2 regions of the Mycobacterium sp. IDUB_39 genome follow, and region 1 is predicted to be linked to the other one. Evidence: riboswitches for the same ligand, from Rfam matches in the RefSeq annotation. Region 1 holds a riboswitch; the other holds the start of a gene.
The links. A riboswitch is a leader RNA that binds a small molecule or an ion and turns the genes downstream of it on or off. The one in region 1 is predicted to bind glycine.
Positions count from the first base shown of each region.

Region 2: it holds a riboswitch for glycine, as region 1 does, so the genes downstream of both, gcvP (aminomethyl-transferring glycine dehydrogenase) here and gcvP (aminomethyl-transferring glycine dehydrogenase) in region 1, are expected to answer to the same signal.

Region 1 is NZ_JBVAXF010000001.1:501,979-517,991, forward strand. Features, by position in the region: gene ACZY0X_RS02360 (TetR/AcrR family transcriptional regulator) at 1-1,051, opposite strand, end outside; gene ACZY0X_RS02365 (o-succinylbenzoate synthase) at 1,086-2,045, opposite strand; gene ACZY0X_RS02370 (tartrate dehydrogenase) at 2,100-3,197, opposite strand; gene ACZY0X_RS02375 (LysR family transcriptional regulator) at 3,330-4,220, shown strand; gene pdxS (pyridoxal 5'-phosphate synthase lyase subunit PdxS) at 4,250-5,149, opposite strand; gene ACZY0X_RS02385 (L-serine ammonia-lyase) at 5,161-6,546, opposite strand; gene glyA (serine hydroxymethyltransferase) at 6,551-7,819, opposite strand; gene gcvH (glycine cleavage system protein GcvH) at 7,816-8,217, opposite strand; gene gcvT (glycine cleavage system aminomethyltransferase GcvT) at 8,252-9,364, opposite strand; gene gcvP (aminomethyl-transferring glycine dehydrogenase) at 9,361-12,168, opposite strand; glycine riboswitch at 12,428-12,518, opposite strand; gene lipA (lipoyl synthase) at 12,801-13,724, shown strand; gene ACZY0X_RS02415 (SDR family oxidoreductase) at 13,737-13,898, opposite strand; gene ACZY0X_RS02420 (long-chain-fatty-acid--CoA ligase) at 14,072-15,664, opposite strand; gene ACZY0X_RS02425 (amidohydrolase) at 15,695-16,013, opposite strand, start outside.
Region 2 is NZ_JBVAXF010000003.1:115,571-131,583, reverse strand. Features, by position in the region: gene ACZY0X_RS12535 (substrate-binding domain-containing protein) at 122-2,341, shown strand; gene gcvP (aminomethyl-transferring glycine dehydrogenase) at 2,439-5,309, opposite strand; glycine riboswitch at 5,349-5,472, opposite strand; glycine riboswitch at 5,473-5,571, opposite strand; gene ACZY0X_RS12525 (MerR family transcriptional regulator) at 5,615-6,238, opposite strand; gene ACZY0X_RS12520 (bifunctional nuclease family protein) at 6,460-6,954, opposite strand; gene ftsR (transcriptional regulator FtsR) at 7,003-7,755, opposite strand; gene garA (glycogen accumulation regulator GarA) at 7,755-8,234, opposite strand; gene gcvH (glycine cleavage system protein GcvH) at 8,364-8,759, opposite strand; gene ACZY0X_RS12500 (DUF881 domain-containing protein) at 8,793-9,614, opposite strand; gene ACZY0X_RS12495 (small basic family protein) at 9,617-9,949, opposite strand; gene ACZY0X_RS12490 (DUF881 domain-containing protein) at 9,963-10,877, opposite strand; gene ACZY0X_RS12485 (CDP-alcohol phosphatidyltransferase family protein) at 10,881-11,531, opposite strand; gene secA2 (accessory Sec system translocase SecA2) at 11,543-13,846, opposite strand; gene ACZY0X_RS12475 (GNAT family N-acetyltransferase) at 13,950-14,789, opposite strand; gene ACZY0X_RS12470 (ABC transporter ATP-binding protein/permease) at 14,880-16,013, shown strand, end outside.

The DNA of each region.
Region 1 (16,013 bases):
CGCCCCAGGCCTCCGTCGTCGCGCGTTGGATGTTGTGCAACGCCGCCTGCTCCTCGGCGGGCACGTTCATCCGCTCCGCGTAGTAGACGTAGGCGATCTCCGGATTGGCGAACGACCGACGGACATACGCGTCGACCAGGCGGCTGACGGCGTCGGCGGGGCCGTCGGACTCGGCCAGGACCGTCGAGACGTCACCGGACACCCGGTCGGCGGCTCGCCGATACGCCGCGGCCAGGATCGCGCCCTTGCCCGTGAAGAACCGGTACAGGCTGGTGGTGGGCAAACCGGCGGCGGCCGCGATGTCATCCATTCCGGTGTCCCGGTAGCCCCGCTCGTCGAACAACAGCATCGCCGCGCCCAGGATGCGCTCGTAATCCCCCGCTGCCGGCCCCACCACGGTCCGACTGAACACGCGATCCCGCGGTCCCGCCTCAGCCGGCAGGTCGGTGTCCCGGATGTCACGGGCGATCCGGGTCAGCGTGGCGTGAATCTCGTTGGCGGGCAGTTGAGCCCGGTGATCGGTGATGCTGCCGATGACGCTGAGCACGGCCGAGGACAGCGTCCAGCGCTGCCGAGAACTGAGCTTCGGCCGCAGCAGCGACAGCGGGCGTTGCAGTCTGCGGTTGACCAGCTTGATCTGCGAGTTGAGGACCACCTGGTCATCGTCGGTGAGATAGCGGCCCTCCCACCGGTACAGGCCGCCACTGGTCCGATTGCGCAGCGTCGTGTCGATGAGTTCGGTGACGATGCGGTCCCACAGCTGCTCCGGGTCGGCACCGGGCTCACCCTCGGACACGTCGTCGACGAATGCCGTGCACTCCACCAGTTGCTGGCCCAGACCCAGCACCGCGACCCGAAACAGGTCGTACTTGCGGGAGTAGTGCCGATACAGCGACGCGGCCGTGACGCCGACGCGGCCGGCGATGTCCTCCATGCTCACACCGTGATAGCCGAGTTCGCTGAACGCCTCGGCGGACGCCCTGGCGATCTGCTCCTTGCGATCCTTGGGCCGCCTGCGCCGCTCCGCGCCCACCTCTGGCGTTGCTGGCATGCCGTCAGACTAGGTCAGCGAGGTCGTGCTCTGCTCAGCGTGCCAGCGGTAGACACTCGGCGATGCGGTCGATCCACCACTGCCGCCGATCGGGCGTTGCGGCCAGCGCGTGCAGGCGGGCGGGGTCGGGCACCGTCGGGCCGACGGGCAGATGACCGTCCACCCCGGCGAGCGGTTCGGCGACGTCCTCGGTGAACAGTCCGCCGGTGCCCAGGCCGCACGCATAAGGCAGGTCGGGGAGGCAGGCCGCGGCCAGCAGTCCACGCGACATACCCACCGCGGAGTCCAGCGCACTGGAGACCACGATCGGAATGTCGATCTGGGCTGCGATGTCCAGCAGCGGCCGCACCCCACCCAGCGGTGCCACCTTGACCACCGCGACGTCGGCGGCCCTGGCCCGCACCACCCGCAGCGGGTCCTGCGCCTTGCGGATGCTCTCGTCGGCGGCGACCGGCACGTCGATGAGCTCTCGCAGTTCGGCCAGCTCCGCCACCGAGGCGCAGGGCTGCTCCAAGTACTCCAGCGGGCCGTCAGCGGTCAGCGCGGCCGCTGCGGCGACGGCCTGCCGCACCGTCCACCCGCCGTTGGCGTCGACCCGCACGGTCGGAATCAACGCGCGCACCGCGCTGACCCGCGCGACGTCATCGGCCAGGGTCTGCCCCGGCTCGGCCACCTTGACCTTCGCGGCGCGGGCGCCGGGAAACCGCGCCAGCACCTCGGGGACTCGAGCCGCGTCGACGGCGGGCACGGTCGCGTTGATGGGGATGCGGTCGCGCAGCGGGGTCGGGGGTTGGGTGTAGGCCGCCTCGATCGCCGAGGCCAGCCAGTGCGCCGCCTCGTGCGGACCGTATTCGAGGAACGCACCGAACTCGCCCCAGCCGCAGGGCCCCTCGATCAGCGCGACCTCGCGAACCTCGATACCGCGGAACCGCACCCGCATGGGGAGCGCGACGACGTGCAGACCGTCGAGAACGTCATCGATGCTTGGCTGCACGCCTCCATACTGCCCCGTGGCGCTCGTCACGATTCAGACGGTGGGCGACTCCTGTCAGGCACCGGACATCGAGGTGGCGCGGACGAGTTCGTCGCGCACGGCGTCGCCGAGGTCCGAGGTGCTCGACGACCCACCCATGTCGGGGGTGAGAACCGAACCGCCGCGAGCCAGCACAGTTTCGACTGCCTGCAGCACCGCTACGCCCGCCTCGACCTCGCCGAGATGCTCGAGCATCATCGATGCGCTCCAGATCTGTCCGACCGGGTTGGCCACGCCGCGCCCCGCGATATCCGGCGCTGATCCGTGCACCGGTTCGAACAGACTCGGAAACTGCCGTCCCGGGTTAATGTTCCCGCTCGGGGCGATGCCGATGGTGCCGGTGCACGCTGGCCCTAGGTCCGACAGGATGTCACCGAACAGGTTGCTCGCCACCACCACGTCAAACCGGTCGGGATGCATCACGAAGTTAGCCGCCAGGATGTCGATGTGGTACTTGTCGACGCGCACGTCGCCGTACCCCGCAGCCATCGCCTCCACACGTTCGTCCCAATAGGGCATCGTGATCGAGATTCCGTTGCTCTTCGTTGCCGACGTGAGATGCCTCTTTGGCCGGTTCTGGGCAAGATCGAAGGCGTACTTGAGGATTCGATCCACGCCGGTGCGCGTCATCACCGTCTCCTGCATGACGATCTCGCGGTCGGTGCCTTCGAAGATCTTGCCACCGATGCTGGAGTACTCGCCCTCCGTGTTCTCCCGGACCACGTAGAAGTCGACGTCACCCGGTTCACGGCCGGCCAGCGGGCTGCGCACTCCCGGAAGCAGTTTCACCGGACGCAGGTTGACGTACTGATCAAAGTGACGCCGGAACTGCAGAAGGCTGCCCCACAGGGAAACATGATCAGGGACCACGGCGGGCCACCCGACCGCTCCGAAGAAGATGGCATCGAATGCCCTCAGTTCGTCGAACCAGCCGTCGGGCAGCATCTGCCCCGTCTTGCTCCAATAGTCCGCACTTGCGTAGTCGAACTGCTCGATGTCGACGGCGAAATCGAATGCTGAGGCCGCGGCTTCGAGCACCTTGACGCCCTCGGGCACGACTTCCTTGCCGATGCCATCACCCGCGATGGTGGCGATTCGATGGGTTGCACCCATGGTGTTGCGCTCCGATCTCGGCCGTACCGTGTTGTCGATTACCACCGTATTCGGCAACAAGCCAGAGCGATAGGACGCCGAGTGCAAGATAAAGTTGCCTGATACGACATAAGCCGAGGAGCCGCAGTGAGCATGTCCGATGACGTCGGGTTCTTCGAGGTCGTCGCCCGATCACCCAGTCTCACCGAGGTGGGCCGGGAGATGGGGATCTCGGTCTCGTCGGTCAGCAAACGACTGGCGCACCTCGAGAAGCGGCTCGGCGTGCGCCTCGTGCAGCGCAGCACCCGACGGCTGACCCTCACGATGGAAGGGGAACGGTACGCCGCCGGCGCGGCGGTGATCGCAGCGCAGCTGGCCGAGCTCGAGGAGTCCGTCACGGGTAACTTCTCGCAACTGCGTGGGCGCATCCGGATTCATTCGTCGGTCGGCCTTGGCAGAGCGCATATCGCTCCACTGCTGGCGGAATTCGTCGAGCAGAACCCGCTCGTCCAGGTCGACGTCGAACTATCCGCCAAACCCCTCGCCATAGCGGGTACGCCATTCGACATTGCGATTCGCGTTGGTGCTCTGCAGGACTCGCGGTTGACGGGAAGGAAGCTGTACCCGAACCGACGGGTCGTATGCGCGTCCCCGGAGTATCTGCTGCGAAACGGAACTCCTGAGTCGATCAGCGACCTCGAACACCACAACTGCATCGTCCTGCGTCAGGATGACGGCGACTTCGCGTTATGGCGGTTCGGCAGCGAGGGGAACGAGATGTCAATTCGCGTGGCGGGAAACATGATCAGCAACGACGGTGACGTCACGACGCAGTGGTGCCTGGAAGGTCGCGGTCTGTTGATGCGCTCCTTGTGGCACGTTCAGCCGATGCTCGACGCCGAAACGCTCGTCCAGGTGCTTCCAGACCTCGAGACACCGCCCGCCGACATCCACGCCGTCTACTCGGCCACCCCGGAACCACCCCGCAGAGTGCGAGCGGCGGTGGACTACCTGCAGGACCGGCTCTGTGACCGCCTCCGCTGACAACGTGGATTCCGCTGCCGCACACACACTCACCAGCCGCGTTCGGCGAGCCGGTGCGGCTGCGCGATGTCCTCGACGTTGATGCCGACCATGGCCTCACCCAGCCCGCGCGACACCTTGGCCAAGGCGTCGGCGTCGTCGTAGAAGGTGGTGGCCTTCACGATTGCCGCGGCCCGGGCGGCGGGGTCACCGGACTTGAAGATGCCCGAACCGACGAAGACACCCTCGGCGCCGAGCTGCATCATCATCGCGGCATCGGCCGGGGTGGCGATGCCGCCAGCGGTGAACATCGTGACGGGCAGCTTGCCCGCGCGAGCCACCTCGACCACCAGGTCATAGGGCGCCTGCAGTTCCTTTGCGGCGACGAACAACTCGTCGGTCGACAGGGAGCTGAGCCTGCGGATCTCACCGAGGATGGTGCGCATGTGGGTGGTCGCGTTGGAGACATCGCCCGTGCCGGCCTCACCCTTGGAGCGGATCATCGCCGCCCCCTCGGTGATGCGTCGCAGCGCCTCGCCCAGGTTGGTCGCGCCACACACGAAGGGAACCGTGAACTTCCACTTGTCGATGTGGTTGGCGTAGTCGGCCGGGGTCAGCACCTCGGACTCGTCGACGTAGTCCACCCCGAGGCTGCCCAGGATCTGCGCCTCCACGAAGTGACCGATGCGGGCCTTGGCCATCACGGGGATGGTGACCGCGGCGATGATGCCCTCGATCATGTCCGGATCACTCATCCGCGATACGCCACCCTGGGCGCGAATATCGGCGGGCACACGCTCAAGCGCCATGACAGCGACCGCGCCAGCGCCCTCGGCGATGCGCGCCTGCTCAGGGGTGACGACGTCCATGATGACCCCACCCTTGAGCATCTCGGCCATACCACGCTTCACACGTGCCGAGCCGACTGTCTTATCCTCTGTAGCAGTCATTTTCACCCTCATCAGCATTCGACGAAACTCACCGGAACATTGATCGCAAGTCCTCCGGTGGAGGTCTCCTTGTACTTAGTGAGCATGTCCGCTCCCGTGCTGCGCATGGTCTCCAGAACCTGGTCGAGACTCACCCGATGGGTACCGTCCCCGCGCAGCGCCATCCGGGCGGCGTTGATGGCCTTGCCCGCCGAAATGGCGTTGCGCTCGATGCAGGGCACCTGGACCAGTCCGGCGATGGGGTCACACGTCAGTCCGAGGCTGTGTTCCATGGCGATCTCAGCCGCGTTCTCGGTTTGTTGAGGCGTGCCGCCAAGTATTTCGGCCAACCCGGCGGCTGCCATCGACGCCGCCGAGCCGACCTCGCCCTGACAGCCGACCTCTGCTCCGGAGATCGACGCCCGTTCCTTACACAGGGAACCGATCGCGCCGGCGGTCAGGAGGAAGCGCACCGCGGTGTCGTCCGGGTTGCGGCGGCCAGACTCGGTGTAGTGCAACGCATAGTGCAGTACTGCGGGGATGATGCCCGCCGCGCCGTTGGTCGGCGCGGTGACGATGCGACCGCCGGAAGCGTTCTCCTCGTTGACCGCCAACGCGACCAAGTTGACCCAGTCCTCGGCGAACTCGGGCTTGCGGTCGGGATCCTCGGCCTGCAGTTGTTCGAACCACCGGTGGGCCCGGCGGCGCACCCGCAGTACGCCCGGCAGCAGTCCGTCGCGTTGCATACCGCGGTTCTGGCACTCGACCATCACGTCACGGATGTGTAGCAGCCTGTCGCGAATCTCGGTGTCGGTGCGCAGCGCACGCTCGTGTTCGAGCATGACGCTGCTCACCGAGGATTCGTGTGTCTCGGTGAGCGCGAGCAGTTCTGCGGCGGACCCGAACGACACGGCGTCAGCGCTCGGTGCGGCGGGCTGCTGATCACTCTCCGTCTCGGTGACGACGAATCCGCCACCGACCGAGTAGTACGTCTGCCGATGCATCTCGGCGTACTCCCCCGAGTAGGCGGCGAGACGCATCCCGTTTGGGTGAAACGGCAGACAGGTCAGCGGGTGCAGTGTGATCTCGTCTTGGGCCAGGGCGATCGAGCGCGCGCCGCCCAGCATGACCCTGCCGCTGTTTCGCATGGCCTGCAGACGCAGTTCCATGTCGTCGGTGTCGATCTCCTCTGGACGGCAGCCCTCGAGGCCGAGCAGGACCGCAGGCATGGTGCCGTGTCCGGCGCCCGTGGCTGCAAGCGATCCGTACAGATCGACGCTCACGCAGGTGACGTCGTCGATTGCCGCCATGACCCGTAGATCGTCGACGAACCGCGCCGCTGCGCGCATCGGGCCCACGGTGTGGGAGCTTGATGGCCCGATGCCCACCGAGAACAGATCGAACACACTGATGGTCATGGCCTTACAGCTCCGGATAGAGCGGATAGTCGTCTGCCAGCGATCGCACTCGAGCGGCGAGATCGGAAGTGTCGGTGCCCTCCTCGGCGACGAGTGCCTGCGCGATCAGGTCTGCGACGATCGTGAAGCCGTCGGCGCCGAAGCCCCGGGCAGCCAGCGCGGGGGTGCCGATACGCAAACCCGACGTCACCATTGGCGGGCGGGGATCGAAGGGCACCGCGTTGCGGTTGACCGTGATCCCGATGGCGTCGAGGCGATCCTCGGCCTGCTGTCCATCGATGGCGGCGTCTCTCAGGTCGACCACGACCAGATGGACGTCGGTGCCGCCGGTGACCACGCTGACCCCGGCCTCCTTGGCGTCGGCGCCGCTGAGGCGTTCGGCGATGATCTTCGCCCCGTCAAGGCAGCGTTGCTGCCGTTCGACGAACTCGGGCTCGGCGGCCATCTTGAATGCCGTTGCCTTGCCGGCGATCACGTGTTCCAGAGGCCCTCCCTGTTGGCCGGGGAACACCGCCGAGTTGATCTTCTTGGCGATGTCGGCGTCATTGGTCAGGATAATGCCGCCGCGCGGACCGCCGAGGGTCTTGTGCGTCGTGGAAGTGACCACGTGCGCATGGGGCACCGGCGAGGGATGCAGACCAGTGGCGACCAGGCCCGCGAAGTGGGCCATGTCGACCATCAAGTAGGCGCCGACCTCATCGGCGATCTCACGGAACCGGGCGAAGTCCAGATGTCGGGGGTAGGCCGACCAGCCAGCGATGATGAGCTGCGGGCGCCGTTCGCGCGCCACGGCAGCGACCTCGTCCATGTCGATGAGATAGTCCTTCTCCGAGACACCGTAGGCCGCGACGTCGTAGAGCCTGCCGGAGAAGTTGATCTTCATGCCGTGGGTGAGGTGGCCACCGTGTGCCAGGGACAGGCCCAGAATTGTGTCGCCGGGCTTGATCAACGCGTGCATCACCGCAGCGTTGGCGGTGGCGCCCGAGTGCGGTTGCACGTTGGCGTACTCGGCGCCAAAGAGTGCTTTGACGCGGTCGATCGCGAGTTGCTCGATACCGTCGATGTGTTCGCAGCCGCCGTAGTAGCGCCGGCCCGGGTAGCCCTCGGCGTACTTGTTGGTCAGCACTGAACCTTGTGCCTGCATGACCGCCAGCGGCGCGTGATTCTCCGACGCGATCATCTCCAGGCCGGTGCGCTGGCGCTCCAGTTCCTTGTCGATTAGCGAAGCGACGTCGGGATCGTATTCTGCCAGTGGTTGATCCAGGACGCTCATGCCGTCGCCTCGTTCTTGGCCGCGTACTCGGCGGCGGTCAGCAGCGTTCCGGTGGCGGTTGCGTCGACGGTGAACAGCCAGCCCTCGCCGTACGGGTCTGCGGTGATGATGCTGGGGTCGTTCTGCACGGCTTCGTTCACCTCGGTCACCCGGCCGCTGACCGGCGGATACAGTTCAGACACCGTCTTGGTGGACTCGACCTCCCCGCACGACTCGCCCGCGACGATCTCACTACCCACCTCGGGCAGCTCGACGTAAACGAGTTCGCCGAGAGATTCCGCCGCGACCGAGGTGATTCCGACCCTGACCGGCACATCCGGCAGATCGGCGCCAGGCAGCAGCGAAACCCATTCGTGCTCTTCGGTGTAGCTACGGTCGTCGGGAATGGTGTTGGACATGCGGTCTCCTTGAAGGGGTTGTGGACGTCGGTCGTCAGGACCGGCGGTAGAACGGGGTGCGCACGACGGTGAAGGGCTGCCTGGCGCCGCGGATGTCGACGCTGATTTCGGTGCCGGGTTCAGCGAGCGCGGTGTCCACGTAGGCCAGTGCGATGGGGTAGCCCAGTGTCGGGGACAGTGCGCCCGACGTCACGGTGCCGGCCGGCGCGTCGCCGCTGCCGAACACCGAGTAGCCGGCGCGCGCGGCGCGCCGGCCAGTGCCAGTGAGCCCGACGAGTCTCTGAACGATCGGCGCCTCGGAGGCTTGCTGCAATGCGTCCCTGCCGACGAATGGCTTGTCCAGCTTCACCACTCGCCCCAGTCCGGCTTCGAAGGGGTTGGTGTCGCGGGTCAGTTCGTGACCGTAGAGCGCCATGCCTGCCTCCAGGCGGAGACTGTCGCGGCACGCGAGCCCTGCCGCGGTGCCACCGTGCTTGGTGGTGGTCGCCAGCAGTGCCTGCCACAGCGGGACCGCCTGGTGGTTAGGCACGTACAACTCGAAGCCGTCTTCGCCGGTGTAGCCGGTGCGGGCCAGCAGGACGTCGATCCCGGCCACCGTCGCCGGTGTCGAGGCGTAGTACTTCAGGTCTCCGACGAGCTCCGCCTGCTCCGACGGCATGAGTTGGGTGACGATGTCCTGGGACTTCGGCCCCTGCACCGCCAGCAGCGCGGTCTGGGACGACTGATCGTCGATCTCGGCCGCGAACCCCTTCACCCGGTCGGCTAGTTCAGCGGACACCACGGCGACGTTCGATGCGTTTGCGACGACGAGGAATTCGTCGTCGGCCAACCGGTAGACGACGAGATCGTCGACGACTCCGCCCGCGGCGTCGCACAGCAGGGAGTACTTCGCCCTACCGACGGCGACCTTGGACAACTCACCGGCCAAGGCGTGGTCGAGCATGGCGTCGGCTTGGGCGCCCCGGATGTAGATCTCGCCCATGTGCGACAGATCGAACAACCCTGCGGTGGATCGGACGGCTCTGTGCTCGGCGAGCTCGCTGACGTACTTCAACGGCATCTGCCAGCCGGCGAAGTCGGTGAAGTGGGCGTTCAGCGCCTGGTGTTCGGCGAGCAACGGGGACGCTGGTGAGGTACTAGTGGTCATACGAGGACTTCCTCGAGGTCAGAGGTCGGAGTCGAAACGGTATTGCTCTCAAACGCTTCCGGCGCCGGGCAGGAGCAGACCAGGTTGCGGTCGCCGTGCACGCCGTCGATGCGCCGCACCGGCGACCAGTACTTCGCTGCCCGCAAGGACGTCACGGGAAAGGCGGCGAGTCGGCGCGAGTACGGCAGATCCCAGTCATCGGCCACGATCTGCTCCGCGGTGTGAGGTGCCTGCCGCAGGGGGCTGCGTTCCAGTGGCCACACGCCATCCCCGACGCTGTCGATCTCGCCGCGGATCGAGATCATGGCGTCGATGAACCGATCGAGCTCGCCGAGATCCTCGGACTCGGTGGGTTCGACCATGAGCGTCCCGTTCACCGGGAAGGAGAGCGTCGGGGCGTGGAACCCGTAGTCGATCAGCCGCTTCGCTACGTCCTCGGCGGTGACGCCGGTCTGCTTGGTCAGTGCGCGCAGATCCAGGATGCACTCGTGCGCCACCAGACCGGTGGGCCCCGTGTAGAGCACCGGGAAGTGTGGATTGAGCCGCGCGGCAACGTAGTTGGCGGTCAGCACCGCCATCTTCGTCGCGTCGGTCAAACCGCCCGCGCCCATGAGCGCGATGTAGGCCCATGTGATGGGCAGAATGCCCGCCGAGCCGTGGTTCGCCGCCGAGATCGGACTCCCCGCAGTGCCGTCGCCCAGCGGGTCTCCAGGCAGGAATGGGGCCAGGTGCGCGCGCACGGCAACCGGGCCCACGCCTGGTCCACCGCCGCCGTGGGGTATGCAGAACGTCTTGTGCAGGTTCAGATGTGACACATCGCCGCCGAACTGACCCGGCTTGGCCAGACCCACCAGGGCGTTGAGGTTGGCCCCGTCGACATAGACCTGCCCGCCGGCCCGGTGGACGAGATCACAGACGGTGCGGACGTCCTCTTCGTAGACTCCGTGCGTCGACGGGTAGGTCAGCATGATCGCCGCGACGCGGCCCTCGCTAGCGGCAAGTTTGGCCTGCAGGTCGTCCGAGTCGATGTTGCCGTTGGCGGCGGTGGCCACCACGGCGACCCGCATTCCGGCCAGGACCGCCGAGGCGGCGTTGGTGCCATGCGCCGACTGCGGGATGAGGCACACGTCCCTGTCGAATTCACCACGGCTGTCGTGGTAGGCCTTGATCGCCAGCAGCCCGGCGAGTTCGCCTTGCGAACCGGCATTCGGCTGCAACGACACGTTGTCGTATCCGGTGATCTCGGAAAGCCAGGTCTGCAGGTCGGCGATCAGCTTCTGGTAGCCCAGCGTCTGATCCCGAGGTGCATGCGGGTGAACACCGGCGAAGCCCGGCCAGCTGATCGGCTCCATCTCGACGGCGGAGTTGAGTTTCATCGTGCACGAGCCCAGCGGGATCATCGTCCGATCCAGCGCGAGGTCCTTGTCCGACAGCTTCCTCAGGAAGCGCATCATGGCGGTTTCGGAGCGGTGTGCGTGAAACACGTTGTGCTGCAGGTAGGCCGTGGTGCGAAGCGCGGCGCTCGGCAGCTGCCACTCCGGGGCGAGCGGCTCGCGGCCACCGAACACGGCGTTGACCTTGGCCACGACCTGATCGGTGGTGCACTCGTCGCAGGCGATCGCGACGTGGTTCGCATCGACCAAACGCAGGTTGATACCGGCGAGTTCGGCACGTTCGACGATGTCACGTGCCTGGCCGGCCACGCGAACCAGGACGGTATCGAAGAACGCGTCGTGCACGATGTCATGTCCCGCAGCATGCAGGCTCGTCGCGATCGACCTAGCATGGTGGTGCACCCGTTCAGCAATGGCGCGCAACCCTTCTGGGCCGTGGTAGACCGCGTACATCGCCGCCACGTTGGCCAGCAGGGCCTGCGCGGTGCAGATGTTGCTGGTCGCCTTGTCACGTCGGATGTGCTGTTCGCGAGTCTGCAGAGTGAGCCGGTAGGCCGGGGCTCCGTCGGCGTCGATCGAGACACCCACCAGCCGTCCTGGCAGCATCCGCTCAAGACCGTCGCGCACCGCCATGTAACCCGCGTGCGGTCCACCGAAGAACAGCGGCACACCGAAGCGCTGCGCTGAGCCCACCGCGATATCGGCGCCCTGTTCGCCGGGCGGGACCAGCAGGGTCAGCGACAGCAGATCGGCGGCGACGGCCGTCAGCGCGCCACGCTGGTGAGCAGCGGTGATCAGCGGCTCGAGGTCTCGGACCACCCCGCTGGCACCAGGAGCCTGCAGCACGAGGCCGAACAGGTCCCCATCGGGTAGGCCGTCGCCGAGGTCGGCGACGTGGACATCGATGCCGACGGCGGCGGCTCGGCCACGGACCACGGCCAACGTCTGGGGCAGGCATTCGGCGTCGACGACGACCCGGGCCACGTTGGATTTGGCCTTGTTGGCGCGACGCATGAGCAGGATCGCCTCCACCACGGCGGTCGCCTCGTCGAGCAGCGATGCTCCCGCCAGCGGCAGTGCCGTCAAATCCTCGATGACCTGCTGAAACGTCAACAGTGCCTCGAGGCGGCCCTGCGAGATCTCCGGCTGGTACGGGGTGTAGGCGGTGTACCAGGCCGGCGATTCCAGCATGTTGCGTCGAAGAACTGCCGGGGTGATGGTGTCGTGATAGCCCAGCCCGATCATCTGCACGCGGGAGCGGTTCTGCTCGGCCAGTGCGCGCAGATCCTCCAGGACCTGCTGTTCTGATCGCGCCGCGGGGAGGTGCATGACCTCGCGGTTTCGGATCTGCTGAGGTACGGCGGCGTCGATCAGCTCATCGAGGGACGGGTAGCCCAGCGTGTCGAGCATGTAGTGCGTCGCCGACGCGGACGGACCGATGTGCCGGGAGGGGAAATCGCCTGATGAGGCGGTTATTTGCGCCGTGTGGCGAGAACTGGCTGACACGAGGTGGCTCCGGTTTCGACAGTGCCCGGACCGCACCGGACATCGCTAAAAGGACACCTCCCCGCTCTGTCCTGAAACCTGAGAGTCTGCGCGCGCCGTCTCGGCGGGCTCTACACCTTCGGTAAGTACCGGCCGTGAGACCGGTGCTGTTCTCCAGAGTTGCCTCTGCGCGGCGGTGCTGGGGCCTGAGAGATTCCTGGGGAGGAAATTGCTCCTACGGCGCCTCCCGAAGGAGGTTCTCCCGCTGCGCATCAACGGCGTATTCAGTTGTGGTGCGTGACGCTACACACCCCGCCATAGTTTGTCACTACCGAACTTCAGACACCGTCGACGCTGCGCCCAACCTTGCCAAGAACGTTGATCGTTTGGCATCCTGCATGGTGTCGTCGCCGTGACCGCACACGCGCGATCTTCCTAGGGCCCCTCTGGCAACCGTGTGATGCCCCGCCCAATTCAACTGTCTCGCTGAGACTTCCAATCCCGATGACGTGCGCCCATTCGACGTCCGCCACCACATCTTCCGCGCAAGGAGCACCATGTCGGTCAACAATGAAGGGCGTCGACTTCTGCGCCTGGAGGTCCGCAACGCCCAGACACCCGTCGAACGCAAGCCCCCGTGGATGAAGGTAACGGCACGCACCGGCCCGCAGTACCAAGAGCTGATGAGCCAGGTGAAGGAGCGCAAACTCAACACCGTGTGCCAAGAAGCGGGTTGCCCCAACATTTTCGAGTGCTGGGAGGACCGCGAAGCGACGTTCCTGATCGGCGGTGACCAGTGCACCCGGCGGTGTGACTTCTGCCAGATCGATACCGGCAAGCCGACGACGTTGGACCTCGACGAGCCCAGACGCGTTGCCGAGTCGGTGGCCACCATGGGCTTGCGCTACGCCACCGTCACCGGAGTTGCGCGCGACGACTTGCCCGACGGCGGCTCTTGGCTGTACGCCGAGACGGTCCGACAGATCAAGAGGCTCAACCCCGGAACCGGTGTCGAGTTGCTGATCCCCGACTTCAACGCCATCCCCGAACAGCTCGGAGAGGTCTTCGATTCACGTCCGGAGGTATTGGCACACAATGTCGAAACCGTGCCACGCATCTTCAGGCGGGTACGGCCTGCCTTCCGCTACCAGCGCAGCCTCGACGTCATCACCGCTGCCCGCGACTTCGGCCTGGTCACCAAGAGCAACCTGATCCTTGGCATGGGTGAGACCACCGAGGAGGTGATCCAAGCCTTGACTGACCTGCACGGGGCGGGATGCCAACTCATGACCATCACCCAGTATCTGCGCCCCTCGGTGCGCCACCATCCGGTGGAGCGGTGGGTCACACCCGACGAATTCGTGATGCTCGAGTCGGCCGCGCGCGAGATCGGCTTCCTCGGCGTGATGTCGGGCCCGCTGGTCAGATCGTCCTATCGCGCAGGTCGCCTCCACGCGCAAGCGGTAGCCGCGATGCAGTGACGTCGTCCGTGTTCAACGCGCCAAGTATCCGCCGTCCACAGCAAGGACTGCTCCGGTGGTGAAGGAGGCATCGTCCGAGGCCAGATAGACAACGGCACCGGAGATCTCGGATACATCGGCACGGCGCCCCATCGGGGTGCGCTCGAGGACGCTGCCCCGTGGGTCTGGAAGCACGGCTACTCATCCGCGGCCAGTGGCGCGAGGCAGAGTTCAATAAGACTCTGACCGGCACGCCGCAACAATCAAGAATTTTCAGCGTCACCCGGATGACGCTGATGAATAGCTGCCAGGCACTGACGGAGGTGCAGGGTCAGCGTCGGTCCGAATCCCCGTTATCTCAACGTGATTCAGATGGTGGCGCGGTCGCGGCCCTCCCAGTGCCGCTTGCGGAGGTCCTTCTTGAGGATCTTTCCGGTGGGGTTGCGCGGCAGCGCATCGACGATGTCGACGGTCTTCGGGCACTTGTAGGCGGCCAGTCGCTCGCGCGCCCAACCGATGATCTCCTGATCGGTCGCCTCACCCTCAAGTGCGACAATGGCTTTCACCGCCTCGCCCCACTTGTCGTCGGGCACACCGATCACCGCGACCTCGACGATGGCGGGATGCTCAGCCAGCACGCGCTCCACCTCGATGGAGTACACGTTCTCGCCACCGGTGATGATCATGTCCTTGAGCCGGTCCTCGACGAAGATGAAGCCGTCGGCATCGACCCGGCCGATGTCACCGGTGCGAAACCAGCCCTCGGATGTGATCGCCTCAGCGGTCGCCTCCGGCTTACCGTGGTAACCCTTCATCAACTGCGGTGTCCGGAACCATAATTCGCCTTGGGCACCATCGGCGACATCCTCGAGAGTGTCGGGGTCGACAACCCGAACCTCCGCGCCGGAGATGACCTTGCCCGCGCTGACCATCCGGTCCTCGTCCCCGGAGCGGTGGTCGTCGCCACCGAGAAGGCTGATCACGCCGGACACCTCGGTGAGCCCGTACACCTGGATGAACTCGGTGTCCGGCCACGCCTGCAGCGCGGAACGCAACAGCGGCAACGGCATCGGCGACGCGCCGTAGGCGTAGGTCTTCAACGCGCCGAAGAGCTTCACCGCGTCCTCACCCGACTCCAGCACCTTCGCCAGCACGGCGGGAACCAGGAACGTCCGGTTGGCGCCAGCCAGGATGCCGCCAGCCAGTGCGGCGCCGTCGACGTCACGCGTCATGTACGTCGGCGCGCCGTTGTGCAGGCCGAACTGCATGTAGGAGGTGCCGCCGACGTGGAACAGCGGCATCGCGACGAGGCTCTTGTCCTCGGGCCCCAGCGTCCAGCCCTCGAACGCGTTGATGGTGTGCGCGATGACGTTGGCCTGGGTCAGCGCAACACCCTTCGGCCGGCCTGTGGTGCCCGAGGAGTACATGATGATGGCGACGTCATCGGACTGCACGTCGGGTGAGCGATCGACCGGTGTTGCCGCCGCCAGCATCGCCTCGTACCCGTCGCCGTCCTCACCCTCCGGGCTCACCACCACGATCTCGGTCACCGCCGTGAGCTTGTCGCGAATCCTGTCGATGCCCTCCGCGAACTCCGACCCGACGATAAGCAGCTTGGCGCCGGAATCGTTGAGCACGTAGTCCATCTCGTCGGCCGCCAGCCGGAAGTTGATGATGGCAGTGGCCGCGCCGAGCGAGGCCGCGGCGATCGTCAGCTCGACGCAGGCGGGGTGGTTCTTGTCGAGGAATGCCACGACGTCGCCACGCGAGATGCCACGCTGCGCCAGCGCACCCGCGAGCCGCCGGATGCGGTCGTGGAACTGCGACCACGTCCACGTGCGACCCAGGTAGGTGATCGCGTCGTCATCGGGTTTGGTCTTGGCCCAGTGGGCCACGCGCTCATCGAGGAATCGGGGTTCTGGGAGCGCACGCGAGGAGCAGTTTGGGTCCACGTCCGACATGGCCGAGAGCGTGCCAGAACTACGTCGCGATCAGGCGGTTTTAGCAAAAACCTGTTTGCCCGCGAGGTAGGTCGCGACGACGTCGAGATCGGCGATGTCCTGCGCAGGCACCGCGCGCGGGTCGGCCGACAGCACCACCAGATCGGCGTACTTGCCGACCTCCAGGGAGCCGAGGACGTCATCGGCGAACAACTGCCACGCCGCGTCGATCGTCTGCGCACGGATGGCCTGCTCGACGGTGATGCGCTCTTGCGGGGCCAGCACCCGCCCGCTCGGCGCCAGCCGGGTGACGGCGACGCTGATATTGCGCAGCGGCTCCTCAGGTGTCACCGGCGGATCGTTGTGCAGT
Region 2 (16,013 bases), on a different contig from region 1:
ACTTCGGCGGGGCCACGCGATGTGTCGCTTCGAGCCGAACAATTGGTGAAGCGGCGGAGCCGAACGAATGGTGACGCGTCGGGCCTGAGACCAGCCAACAACACGAGCGTAGAGGATGGGGATGGGTAGGCACAGCGTTCCCGATCCCGAGGATTCGGCGGATGAGCCGCAGGATTTCGATGCGGACCAACCGCATGTTCACGGATCCGACGAGCCCACCACCGGACCCGGGTACGACGACGATCCGCGGCGCGAGCCGGGATACGACGAAAGCCCTTATCGGGAACCGTTTTTCGGCGAGGGCAACGATGTTGGCTCGACCTACGGCCAGCCCGAGCCCGACTACCGCGATGACGCGTACTGGCAGTCGCAACGCACCGCCCGGTATGACGAGGACTTCGAATACCTCGGCAGCCCGACGGACGATGGTCTCGCCGACGACGGATACGCCGATGACGGTTTAGCCGATGACGAATACGACGCTGACGGATACGACAGCGACGGCGTAGAGGACGACGAGTCGCCGACGCGGGCGTTCGCGTCGAACCCGCCGCCTCCGCGTCCACCGCTCGATGGACCTCAGCACGGCAGCGACTGGGACGGCGAATGGACCGGCAGCCACCGCGCCATCACCACCAAACGACGCGGTGTCAGCGTCAGCGTGATTGTCGCGCTGGTCACAGTCGTGGTGGTGGTCGGCGCGATCATCCTGTGGCGCTTCTTCGGTGACGTGCTGTCCAACCGCTCGCAGGTGTCGGCGGCACGATGTGTCGAGGGCGAGGTCGTCGTCGCGGTGGTCGTCGATCCGTCGATCGCCGACCAGGTAGGCCCGCTCGCCGAGCAGTACAGCCAGTCCGCGGCCCCGGTCGGCGACAAGTGCGTCAAGGTCGGTGTCCGCTCCGCCGACTCTGACGATGTGATCAACGGTCTCTCCGGAACCTGGCCCGCTGAGCTCGGCGAGCGTCCCGCGCTGTGGATTCCGGGTAGTTCGGTGTCCGTGGCCCGTCTGGAGGCCGCCGCCGGTGGCGCGATCACCAGCGACAGTCGGTCGTTGGTCACATCACCAGTGCTGTTGGCGGTTCGTCCGCAACTGAAGACGGCGCTAGCGCAACGGAGTTGGTCGGATCTGCCGCCACTGCAGACCAACCAGACCGCGCTCGACGCGCTCAACCTCCCCGGCTGGGGTGGGCTTCGCCTGGCACTTCCACTCTCGGGTGACGCCGACGCGACGTTCATCGCGGCCGAGGCCGTCGCCGCAGCCAGCGCTCCTGCTGGCGCACCCGCCACAGCAGGTGCGTCGGCGATCAACACACTGGTGGCGGGTCAGCCGAAACTGGCCGACACCAAGGCATCCACGGCGATGGACGCCCTGTTGGCTGGCAGCGATCCCGCCGCCTCCTCCGTGCACGCGGTGGCGAGCACCGAGCAGCAGCTGTATCAACGGGCCGCCTCGCTGCCCGACGCCTCGAACAAGCTCGCGGGGTGGCTGCCCTCGGGCCCCGCCGCGATCGCCGACTACCCGACCGTGCTGCTGGCCGGCGACTGGCTGGCCCAGGAGCAGGTCAGCGCGGCCAGCGAGTTCGCCCGTTTCCTCCGCAAGCCAGAGGCGCTGGCCGAGTTCGGCAAGGCGGGCTTCCGGACCGACGGTGGCGAAACCCCCGACAGTGATGTCACCGACTTCGGACCGCTCGCGGACCCGGTGTCGGTGGGCGACAACGCGTTGCGTGCCACGCTCGCCGAGGCCGTCAGCGCACCCGCGGCGAATCCGGCCGTCACCATCATGCTGGAACAGTCGATGGACACTGATGAGGGTGGCAGTAGTCGGCTCGCCAACGTGACAGCAGTACTCGACGAACGAATCAAGACACTGTCACCGACCGCGGACATCGGGCTGTGGACGTTCGACGGCGTCGCAGGACGCTCCGAGGTGCCATTCGGTCCACTGGGCGATCCGGTCGGTGGGCAGCCCCGCTCGGAGGTGTTGGTCAGCAACCTGAGAAATCAGGTCGCATCCGGCGGTGGCGCGGTGTCCTTCACCACGCTGCGGTTGATCTACAACGAGGCCGTGGCGAATTATCGTGACGGCCAGGCGAACTCGGTCCTGGTCATCACCACCGGCCCCCACACCGACCAGTCACTTGATGGTGCCGGGCTGCAGGAGTTCATCCGCCAGACCTTCCAGCCGGGCAAGCCGGTCGCCGTCAACGTCATTGACTTCGGCACCGACCCGGACCGGGCGACCTGGGAAGCGGTGTCCCAGATCAGTGGCGGCACCTACCAGAACCTGAACAGCGCCGCGGGACCCGAACTGACCGCAGCGCTGTCCAGCGTGCTGCCCTGACCGAGCTGCAAGGACGTTGAGATAGCGCTGGCGGCGACGACTACTCGAATTTAGGCAACGCCAGCGCTATCTCAACGCAAGGGAATGGCGGACTAGGTCAGGCGAACGCCTCGACCGGAGGACACGAGCACACCAGATTCCGATCGCCGTACGCGCTGTCGATGCGGCGCACCGGCGGCCAGACCTTGGGCCGGAACCCCTTGCCCAGCGGATACGCTGCCTGCTCCCTGGTGTAGGGATGGTCCCAGTTCTCGACCAGCAGGCTCTCGGCGGTGTGCGGCGCCCCGCGCAGCGGATTGTCCTCGACCGGCCACGCACCCGATCCGACCTGATCGATCTCGGCCCGGATGGCGATCATCGCGTCGCAGAAGGCGTTCACCTCGGCGAGGCTCTCGCTCTCGGTCGGTTCCACCATCAATGTGCCCGCCACCGGGAAGCTCATGGTCGGAGCGTGAAAACCGTAGTCCGCCAGCCGCTTGGCCACATCATCGACGGTGACGCCGGTGCTCTTGGTGATCTGGCGCAGGTCCAGGATGCACTCGTGGGCGACCATGCCGTTCTCGCCGGTGTAGAGCACGGGGTAGTACTCGTCGAGGCGTCGGGCGACGTAGTTCGCCGATGCAATCGCGGTCAGCGTCGCCGCACGCAGCCCCGGTGCACCCATCATCCTGATGTAGGCCCAGGTGATCGGCAGGATCGATGCTGACCCGTACGGGGCGGCCGACACTGTGTAGGTGTCGGTGAGCTCGTCGGCGAGCGGATGGCCCGGCAGGTACGGGATCAGGTGCGAGCGGACCGCGACGGGCCCGACGCCGGGACCGCCGCCACCGTGCGGGATGCAGAACGTCTTGTGCAGGTTCAGGTGGCTGACATCGCCGCCGAACTTACCGGGCCGTGCCAGGCCCACCAGCGCGTTGAGATTGGCGCCGTCGACGTACACCTGGCCGCCGACGTCGTGCACCGCGGCGCAGATCTCGGCGACATCGTGCTCGTACACACCGTGCGTCGACGGGTAGGTGATCATCAGTGCCGCAACCGTATCGGCGTGCTCGGCGATCTTGACCCGCAGATCGTCGAGGTCGACGTCACCATTGTCGCGGCACGCGATGACCACGACACGCATTCCCGCCAGAGCCGCCGACGCCGCATTGGTGCCGTGCGCGCTGGACGGGATCAGGCAGATGTCGCGACGGTCATCGCCGCGGCTCTGGTGATAGGCGCGAATCGCCAGAAGTCCCGCGTACTCCCCCTGCGACCCGGCGTTGGGTTGCAGTGAGACCGCGTCGTACCCGGTGAGCTGGGTCAGCCAGGTCTCCAGGTCCGCGATCAGCGTGCGCAGGCCCGGTGTGTCGGACGCGGGTGCGAACGGATGCTGGCGGGCGAACTCCGGCCAGGTGATCGGCTCCATCTCGGCGGCCGCATTGAGCTTCATCGTGCACGAGCCCAGCGGGATCATGCTGCGGTCCAGCGCGATGTCCTTATCCGACAGCGCACGCAGGTAGCGCATCATCTCGGTCTCGGTGCGGTACCGCGAGAACGCCGGGTGCTGCAGGAAGGTCGATGTGCGGGTGTGGATCTCGGGACCCGCCCAGTGGTGCCCGCCGCGGGTGCCGCCGAACGCCTCGAGAACCTGCTCGACATGCTCGGCGGACGTCGCCTCGTCACACGACACCGAGATGTGGTCGGCGTCCACCAGCCACACGTTGATGCCACGGTCCTTGGCCTGTGCACGAATCTCCTCGGCCCGCCCGGGCACGTGGGCCAGCACGGTGTCGAAGAATGTGTCGTGCACCACCGTCACCCCGGCGGACAGCAGGCCCGCGGCCACCGCGAGCGCATGACCGTGCACCTTGTGCGCGATCGAGGTGAGGCCGTCGGCGCCGTGGTAACTGGCGTACATCGCCGCAGTCACCGCGAGAAGCACCTGCGCGGTACAGATATTGCTGGTCGCCTTGTCGCGACGAATGTGCTGCTCGCGGGTCTGCAGCGCGAGGCGGTACGCCGGGGATCCGTCGGCGTCGACCGACACGCCGACCAGGCGGCCGGGCAGCTGGCGGGCGTGCTTGGTGTGCACGGCGAGATAACCGGCGTGGGGTCCACCGAAACCCATTGGCACACCGAAGCGTTGAGTGGTACCGAAGGCCACGTCCGCGCCGATGTCCCCCGGCGGCGTGACCAGCGTCAGCGCGAGCAGGTCGGCGCCCACGGCCACCAGCGCGCCGCGGTCGTGAGCGGACGCGATCAGATCGCTCCAGTCGTTGACGGTGCCGCTCGCACCGGGAAGCGAGACGATGACACCGAAGAAGTCGCCCTCGGGCAGCCCGTTGCGCAGGTCGGCGGTGACGATCTCAATGCCGAGCGGCTCGGCACGAGTCGCCAGGATTGCGGCGGTCTGGCGGTAGATGTCCGCATCGACGGCGAGACGGTTGGCGGAACCCTTCACCGCGCGGTGCATCAATGTCATGGCCTCGGCGGCGGCGGTGCCCTCGTCGAGCATCGACGCGTTCGCCACTTCGAGCCCGGTCAGATCCTCGACCATGGTCTGGAAGTTGAGCAGCGCCTCCAGTCGGCCTTGGCTGATCTCCGGCTGGTACGGGGTGTATGCGGTGTACCAGGCCGGGTTCTCGAGGATGTTGCGGCGCAGCACCGGCGGCGTGAGGGTGTCGAAGTAACCCTGTCCGATCATCGACACCGCGACGGTGTTGGCGTCGGCCATGGCGCGCAGATCGGCCAGGGCGTGCTCCTCGGTGGCCGGCGGTGGCAGCTGATCGAGACCGGGTGCCAGACCGTCGGCGGTCAGCGCGTCGAGAATTCCCGCGGGCAGGGCCTTCTCGGCGAGGCTGGCAAGCGAATCGACGCCGATGACCTGGAGCATCGTCGCCACGGCATCCGAATCCGGTCCGATATGACGGTCGGCGAAGCGGGGCTGGTGATGATCGGCCGAGAAATGGGGATGACTACCGGACACGTGGACCTCTCGGGTTCGAAAACGCTCGACTCGTTGCGGTCCTCCCCCTCTGTCGTCGACCCGTACCGGGCGCCTGAGAGATTCGGCTACCCCCGGGGCGATGCGCGGAGATGGCCTTTCCCCATGGGCGGGCAGGATGACCTGCCACTTTCCAGAGGCATCGGGGCCCGGCGCGGTCCTGGGTGCCTGAGAGGTTGACGGAGAGGTGTTGCTCCTTCGGCGTCCGTGACTGGCCGTCACGAAGCTCTCCCGCGCGAGGGCGATGCGCTGCTGATTCTACCGGCAGCTGCAGGGTTGGTGAGACGTCAGCCGATCTTGCGGTCGCGACTCTTGCGACGCGATGCCAGCTCGTCCTCGGGTGCGGCGATCGACTCGCCGCCGTCAGCGCGCTCACCTGGGAAATCGGCGATCGCACCGGTCAGCTCGCGCATGGCGCCCGACACCGCGATACCGAACACACCCTGGCCGCCCTGGAGGAGGTCGACGACCTCTTCGGCGGACGTGCACTCATAGACGGTGGTGCCGTCGGAGAACAGGGTGATGTTGGCCAGATCCTGCACACCGCGCTGGCGCAGGTGATCGACGGCCACCCGGATGTTGTGCAGTGAGATGCCGGTGTCCAGCAGTCTTTTGACGATCTTGAGGACCAGGATGTCCTTGAACGAGTACAGCCGCTGGCTGCCCGAGCCTGCCGCGCTGCGGATCGACGGCACGACCAGTGAGGTACGCGCCCAGTAGTCGAGCTGGCGGTACGTGATCCCCGCGATCTGGCAGGCGCTCGGACCGCGGTAACCGACGAGTTCGTCGGGTACCGAGTCATCGGGGAACAGTCGACCCTGAACTGGCTCGGCGGCTACGGTCGGCCCAGGCTGGACGGACGTACCCCCCGACGACAGATCTAACTGCTCCTGACGTGGCGTGTCGCCCACTGTCCATCCTCTCGCCGAATCGAACTCGCTTCGTGCGTCACAGTCGAGACCACGGTCAGCGCGTTTGCTCCAAGCTCGAACTTGTCGAGCATACGCTCCCGGCAAGGCCCATGACCGCCTGAAGTTAGATCAAATTATGGCTGTCCAAATCGCGGTTACCGCAAACCTCGCGGCGTGTCGACATTCGTGAGATGGATCCGTGACCAACCGGCTACCTGCGCTCAAGTCGCCTTGAAGTCATCGGGCGACACGCTGTCGAGGAACTCCTTGAACTTCTCGACCTCGTCCTCGCGCACCGCGCCGGTGCCCTCCTCGTCGCCCTCGTCCGGGATCAACAGACCCGCCTCGGCGAGCACTGCCTCCTCGACATAGATCGGCACGCCGACGCGCAGGGCGATTGCCACCGAGTCCGACGGCCTGGCCGACACCGTGATGTCCCGGTCGAAGATCAGGTCGGCGTAGAAGGTGCCCTCCTGCAACGCGACGATCCGGACTTCCTTGAGTGAATGGCCAAGGGCGGCAATCAGATCTCGGATCAAGTCGTGGGTCAGCGGGCGAGCCGGCTCAACGCCCTGCTGCTCCAGCGCGATCGCAGTGGCCTCCGTCTGCCCTATCCAGATGGGCAGATAACGATCGCCATTGGACTCGCGCAGCAGCAAGACCGGCTGGTTCTGCGGCTGCTCGATGCGTATGCCGACCACACGAACCTCACCCATCTGTGTACGCCCTCCGCACCGTCAAATCCGTCGAGCCGAGTCTAGTCCTCAGCGATCCAGAACGTCGCGCACCGCGGACTTGATCAACGACGTGTGCAATGTGATCGCCAGCGCCGCCACCTCACGGGCCAGGTCGTCCGCCCGATCGCGTGCGCCGGCCTTTCGGGTCTTGTCCACGGGTCCCGCGATCTGGGCGATCAGGTCGGACTGGCGGTCCGCGGCAGACCTGAACGCGCGCAGGTGGCGCGGTTCGATGCCGTAGTCGGCCAACGCCCGTGCGCACTGCAGGGTGATGACCGTGTACTCGTCGAAGAACCCGGCCACCCCCGGCTTGACCACGCCCGCCCTGACCAGGGTTGAGAGCAGCTCGTCGTCGACTCCCGACTTGGCCAGCACATCCTCGCGGCTCAACCGGACCTGCTGCCGCGCTACCGATCTACCTGCGGCAGCGTCGGACGCATCGGGATCAACCGGATCGTCGGACACCGGCACCAGGCGCGGCGCCGCGTAGGCCGAACCGATGGCCGGGATCTCGCCATCGGGTTGATCGTCGAGCGCAGCCTTGATGACCTTCAACGGCAGATAGTGGTCGCGCTGCGCGGTCAGGATGAACCGCAGCCGCGCACAGTCATAAGCGGTGAAGCGCCGATACCCCGAAGGTGTGCGTTCCGGCGTGACCAGCCCTTCGGCCTCCAAGAACCGGATCTTGGAGATGGTCACATCCGGGAAGTCGGGTCGCAGCAGGTCGAGGACCGCCCCGATCGACATCCCGGCGAGCGCAGGGGTGTCGGGGGCGGTCACTAGCTGCCCGGGCTGCCGTCGTCGGTCTTCGGGCCCGTCAGGAACACGAGACGGAACTTCCCGATCTGAACCTCGTCGCCGTTGGCGAGCACCGCGGAGTCCACCGGCTCGCGGTTGACGTACGTGCCGTTGAGGCTGCCGACGTCGACGACCTGGAACTCGCCGGTCTCCAGGCGGAACTCAGCGTGCCGCCGGCTAACGGTGACGTCGTCGAGGAAGATGTCGCTGTCGGGATGCCGTCCGGCCGATGTGGTGGCCTGATCGAGCAGGAACCGAGAACCAGCGTTGGGTCCACGCTTGACGACCAGCAATGCCGAACCGGTCGGAAGTCCCTCGACCCCCGAAACGGAGCTCTCGGAGCCCGCCGAGGCCGGCGCGTCCAACTCGTTGAGGAAGTCCGCACGGAAGACCGATGTGGTCTCGACCGTGACTTCATCCGAGGACTGGTCGGCTCCCGAACTGGTGTCGTTTTCCGTCACCCGCTGCTCCTAACTGGCTGCTGTGGCGATGTCTGGCACAAAGCTCGGCGCTGCGCGGCCGACCGTTGTGGGGTCACCACGACCGTACCGCGCGGGGTTGTCCGATGTGTCCACCACCGCCGGAATCGTTCATTCGTCGAGAGTGGCACGATACCCGTCCGCGTCGAGCAGCCCGGCCAGACCCTCCGCAAGCGCGGCGGCGTCGACCTGCAGGTCCATCAGCCAACCGGCGCCGTACGGGTCGGAGTTGACCAGTTCGGGCGAGTCGGCCAGATCTTCGTTCACCGCAATCACTTTCGCGGTCAGCGGCGAGTACAGCTCGGATTGGGACTTCGTGGACTCCACGTTGCCAAACTCGGCGCCCGCGGTGACGTCGGCGTCAGCCGACGGGAGATCGACGAACACCACATCGCCCAGCGCCGCTTGTGCGTAGTCGGTGATACCGACCCGCACGGTGTCGTCGCCGGTGCGCCGCACCCACTCGTGCTCGGGTGTGTAGAACAGGTCTGACGGGGTCTCGCTCACGGCGCTCCTAGGTTCTGCGTGGGGCTACGGCTGTCACTTGCCCGGCTGAGCGTATTGGCGAGGTTTCGGTTGCCGCAAGGCGGTCACGTTCACCGTGTCGGCCTGTTGCACGGTCATTGTGCCGCCGACGCGTTCGACACTGTCCATCGCCCCGCCGGGAATGTTCATCGCCGCAGCAAGAGTCGCCGGATCACCAATCGCCAGAATCGAATACGGCGGGCTCATGGTGACGCCGTCGATGATCAGGCTGCCCGCGGTGCCCACCACCCAAGTATCCACTCCGACACGGATCGCGGGGCCCCCGGATGCACTGCTCGCATCGCGGATCTCCATCGCCTCAGCACCCGCGGCACGCAATTCGTTGATCACGTCGAGCATCGTCTCGGGTGACACGCCGGGGGCGGTGTCGCCGATGGTCAGAGTCACACCGGGCCCCGTCGCGGCTACCGTGCCGATCAGGATGGACAGCGCGGCCAGGCGGGCTCGAGCATTCTCGATGGCGGCCTGATCGTTGCTGCCGGAGGCCTGCAGCGCGGCGAGCGTGCGCTGCAGGTCGGTGACCTCTGTGTTGAGCGCGGCCTCGCGTTGCTGAAGCGAGTCGAGCAGCACCAGCAGGTCGGCCGGTCGGGCGGTGTCCAGGGAGTCCCCTGACTCGGTCTGGCGGACCTGCGTGACGATCGCGACACCCAGTAGCAGACACAGCAGGATGGCCAGCGTGCCGAATCCGAGCTGTGCCCGGCCGCGGCGCAGAATTCCGGCCACCCCGCTGGGCTGCAGTTCACCGATGGACCGGATCGGCTCGTCCGGCGGAAGCTCGTGTCTGCCGTGATGCTTTTCCGGGTCATGCTCGTTCATCGTCACGCTCCGAACAGCCTGCGCCGCAGCGCGGCGGCGTTACCGAAGATGCGGATGCCCAGGACGACGATGATCGCGGTCGACAGTTGTGTGCCCACCCCGAGCTGATCACCGACGTAGACGATGATCGAGGCGACGAGGACGTTGAACACGAAGGACACGACGAAAACCTTCGAGTCGAAGATTCGCTCGAGGTACGCCCGCAGGCCGCCGAACACCGCGTCGAGCGCGGCGACGACCGCGATCGGCAGATAGGGCTGGATGAAATCGGGAACATCGGGGTGAAACACCAACCCGAGCACGATTCCGGCGACGAGCGCAACGATTCCGATCATGTACTTCCGATCATCAGGGGCCAAGCGGCTTAGCGAATGTCAGGTCGCGCACCGATCCGGCTGCGACGGCGAGGTCGTCGGCGGCGCTGACCTCGACCCCCACGCCGTAGGAGGCTTCCAGCAGCCGCAACCGGTGCAGTCCGGGGCTGCGGTCGAACACATCTGCCATGGCGCGCGGCGGTCCTATGGCCACGACGGCGTACGGGCTGCCGATCGGCTGGTTGTCCACCAGGATCCCCCCTCCCGCCTGCCGGATCGTCACGTTGGGACCGATCCGCACACCCCCCACGGCGATGGCCTCGGCGCCGCTGACCCACAACGAGTTCACCACCAACTGCAGGTCGCGGTCGAGCACCACCTGCGGACTGCCCTGGATCCGTTGTTTGGAGACATCGGACAGGTCGCGGGCGGCGCCGGGCTCGGTGGCTGTCACGCGCAGCCCCGGCCCGTGCACCTCGGTGGCCGCAGCGGCGAAATCCGCGGTGTCGAGCTGCTCGAGTAGGCCGCGGCCCTCCTCGTCACCCTCGAGACGGCTGCGCCGCTCCATCTCGACCTCTGTCGAGAGTTTGTCGCGGCGCTCAGTGGCCGCGCCCGTCGTGGTCTCTGCGGCCCGGACACTGTCGACGAGGACGTGCTGTGTCTCGCGGGTCGCGGGAGCCACGGACTGCGCCTGCGCGGCCGCCGTGGCGAACACGATGGTCACGGCAAGGCCCGCCGCCAGCTGCCAACCCCAGTCGAACCGCCTGCGGCCGGTCTCGCCACGGGCCGCACGCCGTTCGGCGGCGGCCGCGTACCCCGGATCGAGGTGATCGGTCAGCAGCGACCTCAACAGCGAGGGAACCGGGATCAGCTTGGGCGCGTCGGCGTCATGAGCATTGCGGCCTGCCTCGCGGCTGTAGCCGCCGAGTGCGCGGTCGTCTGCGGACACCGGTCAGGCTTTCCCTGCGGGCACCCGCGGCAGGGTGCGCAGCACCATCCCGACCTGGAGCAGATACAGCACGGCCGACCACAGGTACATCACCGCGCCCCAGATCACGAACGCCCACCCGCAGGCCAGGATGACCCGGCTCCACACCGCGTCCCACTGACCAAGCAGGATCAGAGGGAATCCCGACATCAGCGCGAACGTCGCGGCCTTGCCGATGTAGGTCACCGGCAGCGCGGTCAGACCGCGGCTCCGCAACACAGGCAGGGTGGCGGCCAGCACGACGTCGCGCCCGATCAGCACCAGCACGAACCACCACGGCACGATGCCGTCGATGGCGAAAGCCAACGGGACAGCCACCATGTAGGTCCGGTCGACGGCCGGGTCCAACAGCGCGCCGAGGCGTGAGGACTGGTTGGGCACCAGCCGCGCGATCTTGCCGTCGGCCCAGTCGGAGAAGCCGCTGAACATCAGCACCGCGACCGCCAGCGCGTTGGCGTCGGCGACCAGCAGCAGATAGAGGAAGACGGGGACCAGGATCAGCCGCAGCACGCTGAGCGCGTTGGGGATGGTCAGCACACGGTCGGTGGCGGCGTCTGGCCGGACCGCGTCGCCGCTGGCCCCGGTCGCCTCGCTACTGCCGTGGGGCGCCTCCATGAGGGCCTAACCTAGCGGAACACCCCAGGCAGGCTCAGCGCCGACATGGTGTCGTCGGCGAGCGGGTTGTCGTGAATCATGTACGTCCACGTCGATGTCGGTCGGGCAAGCTTCGACAGATCAAGGCCGAGTTCGTCCTCGGTGACGTTTGCCGTCTCGAAGGTCTGCTGCGCGGCCTCGATGGCGTCCGCGGCCAGCGAGCCGAACGCGTCGACGGCCATCCGGTGGAACTCGTCGAGCGGGTTCTGTCGGCCAAGGGCCCGCAGGTGGATGCTCTCGCGGATGTCGGACAGGTAGGCCTGATGGTCGGCCCAGCCGCGGTCGAGGTGGTACAGCATGATCTGGCGGCAGGTCGTCTCCAGACGCTCCTCGCCTATCTCCTCGACAAGTTGCTCGTATCGCTTCGGTGAGCGCTCCGCGAGTTCCTCGCGAGCCGTCGCCGTGCGCAGCAGGTTCTCTCGGCGCTCGGAGATGATGGCGCGCTGCTGGGCGACCAATTGGTTGTAGCGCCACGTGTTGGCGTGCACGTCGAGCAGCTTGCCCTCCGCGACGCGCTGCGCGTGCTCGAGGAGTTGGGCGGCCTTGTCGTTCAGGATTCGGCCGTCTTCATCGGTCTGCATCGGCAGCTTCTGTGGTTCCAGATGAGCGACGACGACGTCGTCCTCCCAGCTGGAGAAGAACACAGACGAGCCCGGGTCGCCCTGGCGTCCCGCGCGGCCCCGGAGCTGGTTGTCCAGGCGCTCGGTGTGGTGGCGGCCCGTACCGATGACGTGCAACCCGCCGAGATCGGCGACGGCATCGTGATCGGACTCGTCGGAGCCGCCGAGGCGGATATCGGTTCCGCGGCCGGCCATCTGGGTGGACACCGTGACCACTCCGAGCTTGCCGGCCTCGGCGATCACCGCGGCTTCCTCGGCGTCGTTCTTGGCGTTGAGCACGACCGCGGGAATGCCCGCCTTGACCAGACGCTCGTGCAGGTCCTCGGACTCGGCGACGTCACGGGTACCGACCAGCACCGGCTGACCCGTCGCATGCACCTCGGTGATGTGCTCGACTACGGCGTCGTTCTTGGCGGCCGCGGTGATGTACACCCGGTCGAGTTCGTCGACGCGGATGTTCGGGGTGTTGGGCGGGATCGGCGAGACGCCGAGCTTGTAGAACTGGCGCAGCTGCTCGCCCGCTGCCAGTGCGGTACCGGTCATACCGCACACCGTCGGGTAGCGGTTGATCAGCGCCTGCACGGTGATGGTGTCGAGGACCTCGCCGGTCTCGGTGGTCTCGATGCCCTCCTTGGCCTCGACCGCTGCCTGCAGGCCGTCCGGCCAGCGCTGCAGCGACGCGATCCGGCCGCGCGAGGCGTTGATCAGCTGCACCGCGCCATCGCGGACGATGTAGTGGACATCGCGCTGCAGCAGCACGTTCGCGTGCAGCGCCACGTTCGCCTCGGTCAACGTCGTGCTGACGTGTTCCTCGGAGTAGATGTCGATACCACCGAGCGCGGCCTCGAGCCTGCGGGCGCCTGCGTCGGTCAGGTGCACATTGCGCCGGTCGGCATCGGTGTCGTAGTACTTCTCGGCGTCGTTGGACTCCACCAGGTCACGGACCAGACGGATGATCTCCAGTCGCGGCGTCTCGCGGTGTGTGGTGCCGGCCAGCACGAGCGGCACCAGCGCCTCGTCGACCAGCACCGAGTCGGCCTCATCGATCAGTGCGACGTCGGGATCCGGGGACACCAGGTCGGCGACGTCGGTCACCAGCTGATCGCGCAGCACGTCGAACCCGATCTCGTTGACCGAGGCGTAGGTGACGTTGCAGGCGTAGGCGGCGCGGCGTTCGTCGGCTGTCGAGTCGGCGGTGATCCAGCCGACCGTCAGACCCATGGCCTCCAGCAGCGGGCCCATCCACTCCGCGTCGCGACGGGCGAGATAGTCGTTGACCGAGATGACGTGCACGCTGCGGCCGGCGATGGCGTAGCCAGCCGCGGCGATGGCGCCGGCCAGGGTCTTGCCCTCACCGGTGGCCATCTCGACGACGTCGCCGGCCATCATGCGCAGCGCGCCGAGCAGCTGGACGTCGAACGGCTTGAGTGTCGTGGCACGTTCGGACGCCTCGCGGGCGATGGCCAGGAACTGCGGGATGTCCGCCGCCTCGGCGAGGTCGCCCAGTTCGAGGAGCTTCGCGGCCTTGCGCAGCTGTTCGTCGTCAAGGCCTGCGGCCTTGTCGTCGAATGCCGAGGAGGCCGTCACCTGCCCCATCGAGCTGGCCTGGTCCTTGTCGGTGCTTGCACCCAGCAGCTTCCAGAACCTATTGCTCAGCCGTTTGGACGACCGAACCTTGGTCTTGGGTGTCGGGTCGGAAGAGGTATTGGGGGCAGTCTTGGCCACGTGTCACAAGGTACGCGGCCCCGGCGCGGGCCGATCACACCGTGGTCGCGAACTCGATCACCAGCCAATCGGAAACGGGCCGGAACCCGATTCGCCGATATATCGCGTTGGACACCGGGTTCGCGATGTCGGTGAAAAGCACCACCTCATCGGCACCCATCGCCGTGGCGGTTCGCGATGCCGCCGCCGTCACGGCCGACCCGTAGCCGTGGCCGCGTTCGTCCTCGTGTGTGTACACCGGCCCGATCCGGCTCACCCCCGCCACGGGAGGTCGGATCATCGCCATGCTGACCGGGCGCCGGCACTGGGTCCAGAGCACGAATTGCACGCCTGCCTGCAGGAGTCCGTCGAGGAAGGCTCGATGCACGGGTGGCGCCGCGACCGACCCGAACGCCTCCACAAAGAACCGGGCCGTCCAGTCGGCCAGCAGCTCGACGTCGTCGGGGCCGTGTGGGCGGGCCTCCCCCGGCACCGCGGTCGGCGGCACGAGATCGCCGAGCCGGTGCAGCCTCTCCCCAGTCCGCACCTCCGGTTCGGCGCCAGTGTGCCGCTGCCAGGCCGAGGCGAACGCCTCGGCCGTGGCGTTGGGACCTCGCACAGCGCTCAACTCTGGATGTGTTCGTGCCAGCAGGGTCACGGCCGGCTCGACGGTCGGCGCGCTGAGCCCTCCGCACATCAGTGGATGCGGCGGGGTCTGCACTGCCGCACCGGCGAGCCGGCCGTCCACCCACGCCGTCAGCAGCACCGCGTCGGCGGGTAGCGCCGGTGCGGCCAGGCCGCTGAGTTCGACGGTGTGACCGATCGGGTCGCGCCGGTAGAGATTCTCGGCGATCGCGGCGAACTCGGCGGCGGAGTCATGCAGGCGTACGTCCACCGGTCCAGCTTGAGTGCAACCGGCACCGGCCTGCGGTAACTTCGCCGCGGGGGCGTGCCGTCGAAATGTCCCTCGGAGGAGTTTCGTCGAATGGACTCGGAGGGTTTCAGGTCGTCCGTCGACTGGAGTCACGAGGTCGTCAACTCGGCGCTGTGGGTGGCCAAGGCGTTCGGGATGTCCGCGCTCGGCGTGCTGATCGTTCTGCTGCTGGTGGCCAGGTTCACCGAGTGGGGCCGCCAGTTCTGGCGCATCACCGGCGGTTACTTCGTCGGGCGCGCGAGCCTTCCTGTGTGGCTGGTGTCGGGGGCACTGCTCCTGTCGGTCGTCATCGCCGTCCGCGTCAACGTGCTGCTCAGCTATTACGCGAACGACCTGTTCTCGGCGCTGCAGGTCGCATTCCAGGGCAGCGGATCGGCGGATGAGGCGCTCAAGGACAGCGGCGTCAACGCCTTCTGGTTCTCAATGGGCATATTCGCCGTGCTGGCAACGGTTTCGGTCTGCCGCTTCCTGATTGACCTGTACCTGACCCAGCGTTTCGTGCTGCGCTGGCGGGTCTGGTTGACGAGGCGCGTGCTCGACGAGTGGATGGACGGGCACGCGTACTTCCGCGGTCAATTCGCGGCGCGGCCGATCGACAATCCCGACCAGCGCATCCAGCAGGACATCGACATCGTCACCGCCGGAACCGGCGAACCGAACGTGCCCGCGCACGGTTCGGGAGGCCTACTGCTCTTCGGCGCGGTCGAGTCGCTGCTCAGCGTCGCCTCGTTCGGGGTGATCCTGTGGCAGCTGTCCGGGCCGCTGACGGTGCTGAGTCTGACGATTCCCAAGGCGCTGTTCTGGATCGTCATCGGCTATGTGCTGGCGGCCACGGTCATCGCCTTCTGGATCGGCCGGCCGTTGATCCGGCTGAGTTTCCTCAACGAGATGCGCAACGCCACGTTCCGCTACGCCATGATCCGGCTGAAGGAGTCCGCGAGCGCGGTGGGCCTGTACCGCGGTGAGACGGTGGAACGAGATCGGTTGCGCAACAACCTGTCCGATATCGTCGCGAACTATCGGCAGTGGCTCAGTCGGATGGTGCTGTTCCTGGGGTGGAACGGCTCGGTGAGCCAGGTGATCAACCCGCTGCCCTACATCGTTCAGGCGCAGCGACTCTTCGACGGTCGGATCTCCTTCGGCGACGTCATGCAGTCCGCGACCGCCTTCCAGGCGATCCACGAC